Regions from separate parts of the Rhizobium sp. OAE497 genome, predicted to be linked through region 1. Evidence: predicted binding sites of a transcription regulator. Region 1 holds the regulator's gene; the other holds the start of a gene.

Evidence for each region. Region 1 encodes HrcA, which represses chaperone genes, less so after heat shock. Its sites were predicted from a motif close to GTTAGCACTCNCNNNNNGNGAGTGCTAAC; they were not measured.
Region 2: the regulator HrcA is predicted to act here: its motif matches at 3,353-3,381, upstream of groES (co-chaperone GroES).

What each region holds. Positions count from the first base shown of each region.
Region 1 covers NZ_JBEPOA010000001.1:321,846-329,025, reverse strand. The annotation lists gene trmB (tRNA (guanosine(46)-N7)-methyltransferase TrmB) at 1-236, shown strand, start outside; gene ABIE40_RS01665 (BQ00720 family protein) at 268-525, opposite strand; gene ABIE40_RS01660 (Hsp20 family protein) at 574-999, opposite strand; gene ABIE40_RS01655 (nucleoside hydrolase) at 1,275-2,219, shown strand; gene grpE (nucleotide exchange factor GrpE) at 2,270-2,902, opposite strand; gene hrcA (heat-inducible transcriptional repressor HrcA) at 3,003-4,094, opposite strand; gene rph (ribonuclease PH) at 4,275-4,994, shown strand; gene ABIE40_RS01635 (VOC family protein) at 4,991-5,407, shown strand; gene rdgB (RdgB/HAM1 family non-canonical purine NTP pyrophosphatase) at 5,417-6,061, shown strand; gene hemW (radical SAM family heme chaperone HemW) at 6,071-7,180, shown strand, end outside.
Region 2 covers NZ_JBEPOA010000003.1:743,807-750,986, forward strand. The annotation lists gene ABIE40_RS30275 (LysR family transcriptional regulator) at 1-678, shown strand, start outside; gene groL (chaperonin GroEL) at 1,206-2,834, opposite strand; gene groES (co-chaperone GroES) at 2,894-3,208, opposite strand; gene ABIE40_RS30290 (usg protein) at 3,482-3,754, shown strand; partial or broken gene ABIE40_RS31115 (hypothetical protein) at 3,891-4,078, shown strand; gene ABIE40_RS30295 (Hsp20 family protein) at 4,378-4,851, shown strand; gene ABIE40_RS30300 (DUF982 domain-containing protein) at 4,925-5,224, shown strand; gene ABIE40_RS30305 (hypothetical protein) at 5,237-5,512, shown strand; gene ABIE40_RS30310 (cold-shock protein) at 6,277-6,486, shown strand; gene ABIE40_RS30315 (hypothetical protein) at 6,608-6,835, shown strand; gene ABIE40_RS30320 (DUF6481 family protein) at 6,863-7,180, shown strand, end outside.

The DNA.
Region 1 (7,180 bases):
TCAAGCGTTTCCATCGCGTGCTGAAGCCGGGCGGACTGTTCTGCTTCGCTTCGGATATCGATACCTATGTGAACTGGACGCTGCTGAAATGCCGCGACCACGGCGGCTTCGACTGGCTGGCGAGCAATGCTGCGGATTGGCTGACGCCCTACAAGGGCTGGCCGAGCACGCGCTACGAGGCCAAGGCACGGCGCGAAGGCCGTTCGTCCGCCTATCTGACTTTCAAGAAGATCTAAGCCAGCAGGCAAGTGACATAAGCCCGCACGTTTAGTGCAGGCTTACCGTCTTGAGCTCGTCTTCAGCCGCCTTGAAAAAGGTGCTGGAGCGGTTGTCCGTGAGCAGGATCGGCGTGCCGTCAGCGCCGAAAAGGGCCCAGAGGTCGACGCCAGGGTCGATATCGGGCGCTTCGGGGAAGCACTTCGATACTTCTTCAGTACGCATTTTGCGGATATAGGCGACCTCGCCGTTGCCGATACCGGCAAGTTCGGATTTGGTCAGGTGAGAATTCGCTTCTTTCATCAACATTCCTGTACCTCCAAGAGAAGGGACCAACGGCGCAATCGAACCGTTGTCCTACTGTGAGACCGAAATGTTAATTTTCTTGACCATGCGTGCGGGCTCCGGGCGAATTAGATCGACGGAGAGAAGACCGTTCTTGAGGCCGGCGCCGAGAACCTGCATGCCATCGGCAAGCACGAAAGTGCGCTGGAACTGACGCGCGGCGATGCCGCGATAGAGATATTCGCGCTCGCCCTGCTCGACCTGCCGGCCGCGGATGAGAAGCTGGTTTTCCTCGGTGGTGACATCGAGCTCATCCTCGCCGAAACCGGCGACGGCAAGGGTAATCCGCAGGCGCTCCGGCTGACCGTGATCGGCGGCAATACGCTCGATATTGTAGGGAGGATAACCGTCGCTCGCCTTGGAAATCCGCTCAAGCGTCTTTTCCATGGCGTCGAAGCCCAGGAGCAGCGGGCTGGCGAAGGGAGTGATACGGCTCATGTTTTCAAGTCCTTGATGCAAGCGACCTTTCCGGACCTAAGCTAGCATCCGGGCCTTGCTAATATGGGAATTGGCGCGCGGTCGCGCAAGGTTTTGCGGCCGCCGGGCAAGGACCCGGAAATTTTAGGGTAAACGCCGGCTTCGTCCTTGCTTGACAAAGCGCATGGAGGCTCTCATCAAATCGTCACCCGCGAGGGCTGCGCCGATTTGCGACGCAATCATAAACAAATGGTGCCTGCCAAAACGACGTGCACCTGAGGAGGGACCCGACGTACATGGCAAACCCCAGAAAGATCATCATCGATACCGATCCCGGCCAGGACGATGCCGCAGCGATCATGCTCGCCTTCGGCAGCCCGGAAGAGCTCGAAGTGCTCGGTATCACCACGGTCGCTGGCAACGTGCCGCTGTCCTACACCAGCCGCAACGCGCGCATCATCTGCGAGCTCTGCAAGCGCACTGACATCAAGGTCTTTGCCGGCGCAGACAAGCCGATCGCCCGCAAGCTGGTCACCGCCGAGCATGTGCATGGCAAAACCGGCCTCGACGGCCCGACGCTGGCCAAGCCGACCATGCCGCTGCAGCCGCAGCATTCCGTCGACTTCATCATCGAGACGCTGCGCCGCGAGCCTGAAGGCAGCGTGACGCTCTGCACGCTCGGGCCGCTGACCAACATCGGCCTCGCCTTCCAGAAGGCGCCAGATATCGTCGCACGCGTCCGCGAACTGGTGATGATGGGCGGTGGCTTCTTCGAAGGCGGCAACATCACGCCGGCTGCCGAATTCAACATCTATGTCGACCCTGAAGCGGCCGACATCGTCTTCCGTTCGGGTGTGCCGATCGTGATGATGCCGCTCGACGTGACCCATCAGCTGCTGACCCGCAAGGACCGCGTCAAGCGCATGGCCGACCTCGGCACGGCGCCCGCCCAGGCAATGGTCGAGATGCTGGAATTCTTCGAGCGCTTCGACATCGAGAAATACGGTTCCGACGGCGGCCCGCTGCACGACCCGACGGTTGTCGCCTATCTCCTGAAGCCGGAGCTATTCAAGGGCCGCGAGTGCAATGTCGAGATCGAGGTGAAGTCGGAGCTGACGGTCGGCATGACCGTCGTCGACTGGTGGCATGTGACCGACCGCGAGCGCAATGCCCAGGTGATGCGCTTCGTCGATGCCGACGGTTTCTTCGATCTTCTGATCGAGCGCTTCGCCCGCATCTGAGCGGCGGCAGACCGGAAAAGAAAAGGGCCGCTTCTCAGCGGCCCTTTTCATTATGCGTCCTTCTGATCCAGATAGGAATTGGCAGCTTCCGCCTCGGGCTTCGGACCGCCCTTGGCGACACCGACCATGGCCGGGCGCAGAACGCGCTCGCCGATCGTGAAGCCTGCCTGCACCACCTGGACGACGGTGTTGTTCGGGACTTCCGTGTTCGGAATTTCGAACATCGCCTGATGGAAATTCGGGTCGAACTTCTGGCCGACGGGATCGAGCTGGCGAACGCCATGGCGCTCGAGCGTCGAGAGCATGGAGCGCTCGGTCATCTCGACGCCTTCGATCAGCGTCGTCAGGCCGGCTTCGCCCGCAGCCTTGGCTTCGGCCGGGATCGAGTCCAGCGCGCGGCGCAGGTTGTCGGATACAGCCAGCATGTCGCGCGCGAAGGAGGCGACCGAGTAGGACTTGGCGTCCTTCACATCACGCTCGGTGCGACGGCGCAGGTTGTCCATCTCCGCGGCGAGACGCAGGTAGCGGTCCCGCAGCTCGGCATTTTCGGCCTTCACGAGTTCCATCGGATCCGGCTGGGACGATGCCTCAGCGGCCGCTTCATTCTCGACGTTTGCGGCTGCGTCCGCAGCAGCGTCGGCCGCGGCAGCCTCAGGTCCGTTTTTCGTCGTTTCGTCAGTCATGACGGTCTCCGGGTAAAGGGTTCTTTCGGATGCGCCCGATATCGAGCTTTGACCGCAAAAAATCAAGTCTGCGTGACAAAGAAGCGGAAAATCGGGCTTTTCAGAGGGCGCCACCGCGCGAAAGGCGGGAAATCAGCTGCGCGGTGTAATCGACCATCGGCACGATGCGCGAATAGTTGAGCCGCGTCGGGCCGATGACACCGACCGCGCCGACGATCCGGTCGTCGTCATCGCGGTACGGCGCAACGATGAGCGAGGAGCCGGAAAGCGAGAAGAGCTTGTTTTCCGAGCCGATGAAGATGCGCACGCCCGGTCCGCTCTCGGCGAGGTTCAGGAGCTCGATAAGGCTGTCCTTCTTCTCGAGATCGTCGAAAAGCATGCGCAGGCGATCGAGATCGTCGGCACCGGCGAGTCCTTCCAGCAGGTTTGCCCGGCCACGGATGATGAGCTGCGCCGGCTTGCCCTCGTCAGGGCTGCCGGACCAGACGGCGATGCCGCGCTCGACGAGGTCCTGCGAGAGAGCATCGAGTTCATGGCGAACATCGATCTTCAGCTTGTCGAGTTGCTTGCGCAATTCCGGCAAAGTCTGGCCAGTCATATGGGCATTCAGGAAGTTCGCAGCTTCCGTCAGCTGCGAGGAGGTCACGCCAGCCGGTAGCTCGATGATGCGGTTTTCGACCTGATCATGCTCGCCGACCAGCACCGCCAGAGCCTTGGTCGGCTCGAGGCGGATGAACTCGACATGCTTGAGGATGGGATCGCTCTTGGCGGTAATGACAAGCCCTGCGCCGCGCGAAATGCCCGAGAGCATCCGGCTCGCCTCGTTCATCATCGATTCCACCGGGTTGTCGCGGCTTTCGGCGCGCACCTGGCGATCGATGCTGGCGCGGTCCTCGGCAGAGAGATCACCGACCTGCATGAAGGCGTCGACGAAAAACCGCAGGCCCACCTGGGTCGGCAGGCGCCCGGCGCTGACATGCGGCGAATAGATGAGGCCGAGCTCTTCGAGATCGCTCATGACATTGCGGACGGAAGCCGGGGAAAGCGACATCGGCAGGATGCGCGACAGATTGCGCGAGCCGAGCGGTTCGCCATTCTCGAGATAGCCCTCGACGATCCTGCGGAAGATTTCCTTGGAACGCTCGTCCAGCGCAGCAATGGCATCCGAAACCGGCGACGACCTGAAGGCCATGAATCCTAAAACACCCACGCTGATGAAACTCCGGAAAATATAGTCAATCTCGCGGGCGTGGCAAAAGGGAATTTGCAAATGGCCGCAGCCAATCGTAGAAGCGGGGCAGCATCAGAAACACGCATGACTACGCCCTGCCGCCGCCGCGGCCACGAGGCCTCATGCAGCAGGAGACAGAGAATGCGGCCGTCAGGCAGAAAAACCGACCAGATGCGCAAGGTCAGCTTCGAGCGCAACTTTTCCAAGCACGCCGAGGGCTCCTGTCTCGTGAAGTTTGGCGACACGCATGTGCTCTGCACCGCGAGCCTGGAAGAAAAGACGCCGCCGTGGCTGCGCAACACCGGCAAGGGCTGGGTCACCGCCGAGTACGGCATGCTGCCACGCGCCACCGGCGAGCGCATGAAGCGTGAGGCGGCTGCCGGCAAGCAGGGCGGACGCACGCAGGAAATCCAGCGCTTGATCGGCCGCTCGTTGCGCGCCGTCGTCGATCTGACCGCACTCGGCGAGCGCCAGATCACCATCGACTGCGACGTCATCCAGGCGGATGGCGGCACGCGCACGGCCTCGATCACCGGCGGCTGGATCGCGCTCTACGACTGCCTGAAGTGGATGGAAAGCCGCAACATGATCAAGGTCGACCGCGTCCTCAAGGACCATGTCGCCGCGATCTCCTGCGGTATCTTCGCAAACCAGCCGGTCATCGATCTCGACTACCTGGAAGATTCCTCGGCCGAGACCGACGCCAACTTCGTCATGACCGGCGCCGGCGGCATCGTCGAGATCCAGGGAACGGCTGAAGGCACGCCCTTCTCCGAAGCCGAATTCGCATCGCTGATGGGCCTTGCCAAGAACGGTATCGCCGAACTCGTGGACCTGCAGAAGCAGGCGATCGCCGGGTGAACGACATGCTGGAAGGCATGCTGGAAACGGCGCTCTACGCAAAGGATCTCGATAAAGCCGAGGCTTTCTATGAAGGTGTTCTCGGCCTTGCGAAGATTACGCGTGCGGCCAACCGGCATGTCTTCTTTCGCTGCGGCCCGGGCGTGCTGCTGATCTTCAATCCGGACGAGACGGTAAAGCCACCGGCAGCCGATTCCCTGCAGGTTCCGCCGCATGGTACCGAGGGAGCCGGGCATGCCTGCTTCCGGGTCTCGGCTGCGAATATCGACGCCATGGCTGCCAAGCTGCAGGCCGCCGGCATCGCCATCGAATCCGAAGTTCACTGGCCGAATGGCGGCCGCTCGATCTACTTCCGCGACCCTGCCGGCAACAGCCTGGAATGCGCCGAAGCCCGGATCTGGGGCATCGAATAGGAAAACAGAATGCGCAAACTCGATACCAAGACGATCGTTGTCGCCAGCCATAATGCCGGCAAGATCCGCGAAATCCAGGACCTGATCGGCCCTCTCGGCTTCACCGCCAAGTCGGCCGCCGAGCTCAATTTCATCGAACCGGATGAAACCGGCACGACCTTCGAAGAAAACGCCAGGATCAAGGCGCTTGCCTCTGCGAGCGCCGCCAACATGCCGGCACTCTCTGACGATTCCGGTCTGGTGATCGATGCGCTCGGTGGCGATCCCGGCGTCTATACGGCCAACTGGGCCGAGACCGCCGATGGCACGCGCGACTTTGCGATGGCGATGGAGAAGGTCGAGAAGGCCCTTGAAAAGGCTGGAGCCGCCAAACCCGAGCAGCGCACGGCCCGCTTCGTCAGCGTTCTCTGCCTGGCCTGGCCCGATGGTCATACGGAGCTCTTCCGCGGCGAAGTGGAAGGCACGGTCGTCTGGCCGCCGCGCGGCACGCAGGGTTTCGGCTATGACCCGGTATTCCAGCCGCAGGGCTATGAGACCACATTCGGCGAGATGAGCGCCGAACAGAAACACGGCTGGAAGCCCGGCGACGAGCAGGCGCTGTCGCATCGTGCGCGCGCCTTCAAAGTCTTTGTCGAAGCCTGCCTGGAAGCGTAAGATCCGCCAGTGGATGATTTGAACAACCTGACTTCGCTGCGTGATGCCAAGCTTCTGCCGGATACGGGGGAGCCCGGTTTCGGCGTCTATGTGCACTGGCCCTTCTGCGCCGCGAAATGCCCCTATTGTGACTTCAACAGCCATGTCCGGCACCAGCCTGTCGATCAGGAGCGCTATGTTGCGGCCTTCCTGAAGGAGATGGCGACGATCCGTCAGTTGAGCGGACCGAAGACCGTCACCAGCGTCTTCCTCGGCGGCGGCACGCCGTCGCTGATGAAGCCGGAGACTGTCGATGCGATCCTGAACGGCATTGCCAAGGAATGGCACGTGCCTGCCGGCATCGAAATCACCATGGAGGCCAATCCCTCCAGCGTCGAGGCCGAGCGCTTCCGCGGCTACCGGGTGGCCGGCGTCAATCGCGTCTCGCTCGGCGTCCAGGCGCTGAACGATCGCGATCTGAAATTCCTTGGCCGCCTGCACGACGTTGCGGATGCGCTGAAGGCGATCAAGCTTGCCCGCGACATCTTTCCGCGCATGTCCTTCGATCTCATCTATGCGCGTCCCGACCAGACCGTGGACGAGTGGGAGCGTGAGCTGAAGCAGGCCATCTCCTACGCCGTCGATCACCTGTCGCTCTACCAGTTGACGATCGAGGAAGGCACGCCCTTCTTCGGCCTTCACAAGGCCGGCAAACTGATCGTTCCGGATGGTGACCAGTCTGCGGCTCTCTACGAGGCGACGCAGGAGATCACGGCGCGCGAAGGCATGCCCGCCTACGAAGTTTCGAACCATGCCCGTCCGGGCGCCGAGAGCCGTCATAACCTGACCTACTGGCGCTATGGCGACTATGCAGGCATCGGCCCCGGCGCCCATGGCCGCCTCAGCCGCGGTCCGGAGAAGATCGCGACGGCGACCGAGCGCAAGCCAGAAGCCTGGCTCGAGATGGTCGAGCGCGACGGGCACGGTATTCTCGACGAGGAACGGCTCGGCTACGAGGAGCAGTCGGACGAACTGCTGCTGATGGGCTTGAGGCTCAAGGAAGGCGTCGATCTCGCCCGCTGGCAGCAGCTTTCCGGCCGCGATCCCGATCCGGCACGCGAAGAGTTTTTACTGGAACAC
Region 2 (7,180 bases), on a different contig from region 1:
ATGGAATTGGACGAGACGGCGTCGGCAATTGCAGCTGGGGGCGAGCGACCGCGCGGGAGGCTGCGGATCAGCGCTCCGTTGCTGTTTTCCCAGACGGCGATGGGAAAGCTGGCATCGAGTTTTGCGCTGCAATATCCCGATGTGCGGCTCGACGTCACGACCGAAGACCGGGCAGTGGACATGGTTGAGGAGGGCTATGATCTGGTCATTCGGGTAAACCCGGACGCGGACAACGCCCTCGTCGGCAGGGCCTTCCTTCGCGACCGGCTTGTCATCGTCGCGCCGTTGTCGCTGCAAGTGCCACCGGAAGGCACCAACGTGCCTGTGGTCGTGCGCGGCCCGCCGGGGCCGCCTGATACTTGGCACGTGAACCGCAACGGTTCGGCATTTACGATAGGTGCGGAGCCGATCCTTGGACTGACGTCTTTGTTGAATGTGCGCGATGCTGTGCGAATGGGCGTGGGTGCTGCCCGCCTGCCGATTTCGCTGGTAAGCGGCGATATTGCCGCTGGGAGGCTCTCGTTATGGGGCGATGTGCAAGGATCGGATATCAGGCTTTGGGCTCTTTATCCTTCGAGACGACTGCTTAGCGCGCGCGTCTCAGCGTTCCTCGATCACCTGAGGGAAGCCTTTCCGGACGGATCACCGGAAGCGCTTTCGGCTTACATCGACTGCTGATCGACAAGGGTATAGAGCGTTTCAGGAACTCGGCGACCCACCATATTGGCGAAAACGCTGCGGCGCTCGTCTCGGTCGCAGAAGCCAGCCGGCTATCGCTTTTGCGCGGAGCGGCATCCACATTGGTCCGCGCCGGCGTATCTGACGAGGAGGAAGCGCGCCGATTTCCGGTTCGGGGATATGGTCATGATGTAAACCCGTTCGGGATCGATCCGGATAGGCGGTACCACCAATGCCCGAGCCGGCGGCTAGCGCTGCCGGCTCGGAGCTTTGCCCTATACAGCTTGGTCTGCTTCCATGGCCGCAGCCATGAGCTGATCGCGCTCGCGAAGCCCTTTGTTGAAAAGTCGGGCGACGGCAACCGTTAGCTTTGCAACGGCACCCGGGTCATTTGCGATGCCCTTTGCACGGACGACCTCCCTGACCACCCCGGCGCATAGACGTGCATCGTCTCTTGAAATCGGTTCTATCATGACAACCGCTCGCTAGTACCCGCCCCTGGGAAGGGGCGGGCTGGCCTTTGGAGACTAGAAATCCATGCCGCCACCGGCGGGCAGAGCAGGCGCGGCTTCCTTTCTGGGCTTTTCAGCGATCATCGCTTCTGTTGTTACCAGAAGTCCTGCAACCGAAGCCGCATCCTGGAGTGCGGTGCGAACAACCTTGGCGGGGTCGATGACACCTTGCGCGTAAAGGTCGCCATAATCGCCGGTTTGAGCGTTCCAACCGAACGACGGCTCGTTCTTTTCACGCAGCTTGCCGACCACGATCGAGCCTTCGGCACCGGCGTTTTCGGCTATCTGCCGTACGGGGGCCTCGATCGCCCGGCGAACGATGTCAATCCCGACCCGCTGATCGTCGTTGGCCGTGGGCAGACCCTCAAGCGCCTTTGCCGCGCGCAGCAGCGCAACGCCGCCGCCGGGCAGAATGCCTTCCTCGACCGCCGCGCGCGTTGCATGTAAGGCATCGTCCACTCGGTCCTTCTTTTCCTTCACCTCGACCTCCGTCGAGCCTCCGACACGGATGACAGCGACGCCACCCGCGAGTTTTGCCAGGCGCTCCTGCAGCTTTTCGCGGTCATAATCGGATGTCGTCTCCTCGATCTGCGCGCGGATCTGGGCGACGCGGCCATCGATCTCGGACTTCGAGCCGACGCCATCGATGATGGTCGTGTTTTCCTTCTCGATCGCGACCTTCTTGGCTCGGCCGAGCATGTCGAGCGTGACGTTTTCAAGCTTGATGCCGAGGTCTTCGGAAATGACAGTGCCGCCTGTGAGGATGGCAATGTCTTCAAGCATCGCCTTGCGGCGATCGCCAAAGCCTGGCGCCTTGACGGCAGCAATTTTGAGCCCGCCACGCAGCTTGTTGACGACGAGTGTCGCAAGTGCCTCGCCTTCGACGTCTTCGGCAATGATCAGCAACGGTTTGCCGGACTGAACGACCGCTTCCAGGACTGGCAGGAGAGCCTGTAGATTCGAGAGCTTCTTCTCATGGATGAGGATATAGGGATCCTCCAGCTCGACGCGCATCTTGTCCTGATTGGTGACGAAATACGGGCTGAGGTAACCGCGATCGAACTGCATGCCTTCGACCACTTCGAGCTCGGTCTCGGCGGTCTTGGCCTCCTCGACGGTAATGACGCCCTCATTGCCGACTTTCTCCATCGCCTCGGCGAGGTACTGGCCGATCTCGGCGTCGCCGTTTGCAGAAATGGTGCCGACCTGAGCGATTTCGGAATTGCTGGTGATTTTGCGGGCGTTGACCTTTAGCTCCTTGACCACGGCGTCGACGGCAAGATCGATGCCGCGCTTGAGATCCATCGGGTTCAAACCCGACGCCACAGCCTTGGCGCCTTCCTTGACGATTGCCTGCGCAAGCACTGTTGCTGTGGTCGTGCCGTCGCCGGCCAGATCATTGGTCTTCGACGCCACCTCGCGCAACATCTGTGCGCCCATGTTCTCGAACTTGTCTTCGAGCTCGATTTCCTTGGCCACCGAAACGCCGTCCTTGGTAATGCGCGGGGCGCCGTAGGACTTGTCGATAACCACATTGCGACCTTTAGGGCCGAGCGTCACCTTGACGGCGTTGGCAAGAATATCGACCCCACGCAACATGCGCTCACGGGCATCGGTATTGAATTTGACTTCTTTCGCAGCCATGTCTTCACTCCTTCAATAGGCAGCTTTTTGACTGATATCGTTCGCCTGACAGCCAGCGGTCAGGCGGCTTTCTTCTGTTCGACCTCGGCCTCGATAACGCCAAGAACGTCGCTTTCCTTCATGATCAGCAGGTCTTCGCCGTTGATCTTGATCTCGGTACCCGACCATTTGCCAAACAGGATGCGATCACCCGCCTTGACGTCGAGCGCCTGAATCTCGCCCGCGTCATTGCGCGCGCCGCCGCCGACGGCAACAACCTCGCCCTCTTGGGGTTTTTCCTTGGCGGTATCGGGTATGATGATGCCGCCTTTGGTTTTTTCCTGGCTCTCGATGCGGCGCACGAGAATGCGATCATGAAGCGGTCGGAACGACATGTTTTCCTCCATTGAGCAAAAATAATGACGTTGAACCCGGACCGGACCGGATGACAGTCAGGGCGGGTGCGAACCTCAACCCGAGCGTTCGCGCGAAAAATTTATTTTCGAGATTTTTTGATTTCAAGTAGGTGGCGACAAAAAATTAGCACTCACCCCACGTGGCTGCTAACAAAATGAAATCTAACGATAAAATATGGATTATGGGTGAGGTGCGTTGATCGCAGCGCCGTTTTGCGCCACCATGATCACGCAGAAAAATGGAGCTTCGCTATGCAGTTTTCATCGGATCTGGACCGCCAGCTCAATGGTTACGGGCTAACCACCGCACACATCCTCTATCGTATCCCCGACTTTGTGTCCGTCCTGCAGACCTACGTCTGGCAAGACTATGATCAGGCTCCCGACTTTCCGGTGATGCGCAGGTTCCTTCATTTCTGGGAGGCATCGCTCGATGGAGCGCTGCATTCGGTCCGTTACAGCCATCAGAGGCTGGTCGGGCCAAACGAATGGCGGCGCGTTGATGGCGAGTTCAAGCTAAACTGACCCTGAAAGAGCTTTGCTGCTCATTCTAGCTCGTGTGCGACCCAACTGCCGGGCCCGCTAGCGATCGGTCGTTGCTTGGCTTTGGTCGTCCTGAAATCCTGTATGGAATGCGCGTCCCTGCTGGCAAACCTCGGTTCTTGTGGGCAGTTCAGAGACCATCGGCACCGCGGTGAATGCGCAGTGACGCCTCAAAGCCTGCCATCTTGACGCGCCCTGGCTTCCCTCGCACATCGAGCAGCGTGAAGAGCGGCTCGTACGCCAGGGCAACGATGAGGTCGATGTTTTGCCAATGCGGCGCAAGGCTCGCTCGACGCTACCATCCTTTAAAACAATCCGCACAAGGCCCTCTTAAGTGCCGCAACGCTCTCTAGCATTGGTCGTGACGGACACATCAGCGGCGCAGGGACGCACGCACAGAAACTATAAATTGCCGATGGTGGGCATTCCGGGAAGAGCCAATCTCATGCGGAACCTTAAATCGCAAATTTTCTTTTTTGCCGGTCTTGAAACCGCAAATCTTGAAACCAAATCGTTTGGCGCCAGCTGCTGGAACGGAGCTGGCCTTGCTAGGGGCGCCACTTAGAGCGCTCCCGTACCCATGTTGCTTCAAGGAGGATATGGCTATGGCAACATCTTACGACTACGCACCGTTGTTCCGATCGACCGTCGGCTTTGACCGGCTTTTCGATCTTCTTGAAAACGCCCAGCGCGCCCGCTCGACGAGCGATTGGCCACCTTATGATATCGTCAAGACCGGCGATGACAGCTACCGTATCTCGATTGCGGTTGCCGGCTTTGCAGACGGCGATCTCGATATCACCTTCCAGTCAAATCTCCTGACGGTGACTGGCAAGAAGCAGGAAGGCTCTGGCGAAGCCTACCTTCATCGCGGGATCTCCGGCCGATCCTTTGAGCATCGTTTCGAGCTTGCTGACCATGTCAGGGTGGACGGCGCCGATTTGAGCAATGGTCTATTGTCGATTGATCTTGTTCGAGAAATCCCGGAGGCGCTGAAACCGCGCAAGATTGCAATCGAGAGTTCACCTGCGTCGAACACACGCGGCCGCCCTCAGATCGAAGGGCAGAAGGCGGCGTGATCAAGCCCGCTTGGAAAGCAGGCGCCACCGCGGTGGCGCCTCTCAACGCAAAGGGTTTGGAAGGAGACGAACAATGAAACCCGATATGTTTAGACAGCCGATCACGATCTTGGTCGGCTTGGGCTTTCCCGCCGAAATACGCGGCGCGATGGATGCTTACCGCTACCTTGCTGAGTGGCCCGCCTCGTTCAGAGATACGGCTCACTCCGTTGCTCTGAAGGCGTGTCAAGCGGTCCTTCGCGGTGAGATCGAGGCCGAGACCGCCCGTGGTCTGTTCACGGCATTTGCGGAGAAACATGATCTGATGGCGCCCGAAGCCTCGGCGATTGCAGCATTGCGCAGGCGCGGCGATCGCGATCCGCATGTTCAGTGAGGTGTTGCCGTGATGAACACAGTCTTGCAGCAGGCAGTCGACAATGTCGTGTCGATGGGACCGGCGGTATTGATGCAGGGCATGCAACTCGCCCGTCCGATGGATGTCGTAAGATCCCACTCGCTTTCGCTCGATGACAGGCGCACCATCCTGGCGGCCTGGGCCTCAGATCTCTACGCGGTGGTTTCGAAACCGGCTCTCCGGCACTTGCCCGGAACGCCTGAACCAGTATCGATCGACGAGATCCAGTCAGCGCTCAAGGAACTTGACCGCCAGGACGGATCCTGAGGTGCAGTCAGCCACGAAACACGTCAAGCCGTTGAGAGAGCGTTCATTCCCTCATTGCGACGCCCAGATCGCCACGTGTCGCGACAGGCGGGCCACGGTGAGAGCGTTAAAGGATTGCAACGAAAGAGCTGGCGCGGAATTGCGCCAGCCAGGTGTCTCCGAGATGGTCGGAACATGTTGTGTTTGCTGCCGGCAGGTAACGGTATCGTCTGCGATCGCGTTGCGCCGAAACCTGCGGGACACATCCCGGGGGCGCATTGTCATGATCCAGCCGCGCCAGCCTCAGGCGCCGCGATACGGCGATGGCCTTTCAAGCCCGCTTGCGTCTGAAGATCAGATGACGATTGGGTCATCACTGGATCGGGCGAATAAGCCCCGGGTAAGTCTTCCGCATGAAGGTCATGCTTGATCATCATTGCCGTACCGTCACACCTTGAACCGTCTAGCATTGTAAGGGCACTTGGCGCCCGGCCAAGCCAGCGGAATTGCAGACGCTCAAACGAACTGTCACCCGGCCACGGCCGGCTCGCATGGCTGCCACTGATGCAATCTTAAGATGCAATGCAGTTAAATCGAGAACTAAACGTTGACGCGATGCGTTCCTTGCTCTATCTATTGGTTCATCGATCTTTTGCTTGCCGAGCTTTGTTCACCGCGCGATTTGCAACGCGCCCTAAGCGAACTTTTCTTTCAAAAATAGTCGGTTTTCACCTGCGCGGCATCGGCTTCGCAGTTCTTCACTCTATGCTTTGAAAGGGTTTATCATGACCACTGGCACCGTAAAATGGTTCAACACCACCAAAGGCTTCGGCTTCATCCAGCCTGACAATGGCGACGCTGACGCGTTCGTCCATATCTCGGCAGTCGAGCGCGCGGGAATGCGCGAGCTGGTCGAAGGCCAGAAGATCGGCTTCGAGCTGGAGCGCGACAGGAAGTCGGGCAAGATGTCGGCCGTCAATCTTCAGGCCGCGTGAATTGAAACATGCTTCCCTTTGACCACGGATGTACTGGCACTGCCGGAAGCTGTTTCGTTGAGGCCGGGCGTCACGCCTGGCCTTTTTATTTTCGGCGGAGCGCCGGATGATCGAGGTTCTAATGACAGAAACATACAGTAAGTCCCGCCAGCGCGCTGAAAATGCCTTCAGTGCCATGCAGACGCAGGCCCAGTTCTTCGCCAAGAACCATGCGGCAGAGGAACTGGAAGCCGTCGCTCAGGCAAGGGACGCAAAGACGCAGAGGCTGAGGGAGGCCCGTCTTGCCAAGGAGTCTGAAGAGCGCATGGCGGCTACCGCGGTTAACACCGCAGGTGTGAAGTCACGCTGATTTTCTACGAAGAGACATGAGACCAGAATGAAGAACGCCAAGAATACAGACATCGTCGATCGCCGGGCTGCATCCGCCGCCGCGAAGACAGATCTTCTCAATGCCTATCGCGCAGCCCAGGCTGCGGCAGCACCTTCCAAGCTCGAAAGGCAGGCCGAACGAATGGCTGTCGCGACTGCGCGCGAAGAGCGGCGCGTCGAACGGGAGCGCCTCAAGCTTGAGGAACAGGAGCGGACCAGGAACGAGATGGCAGCGCATCAGGCCGCACTCGAGGCTGCAGCTGTTGCCGAAAACCAGGCGAAAGAAGCCGCCGAAAACGCGCGCATCGCGCGGGTGATCGAAGAC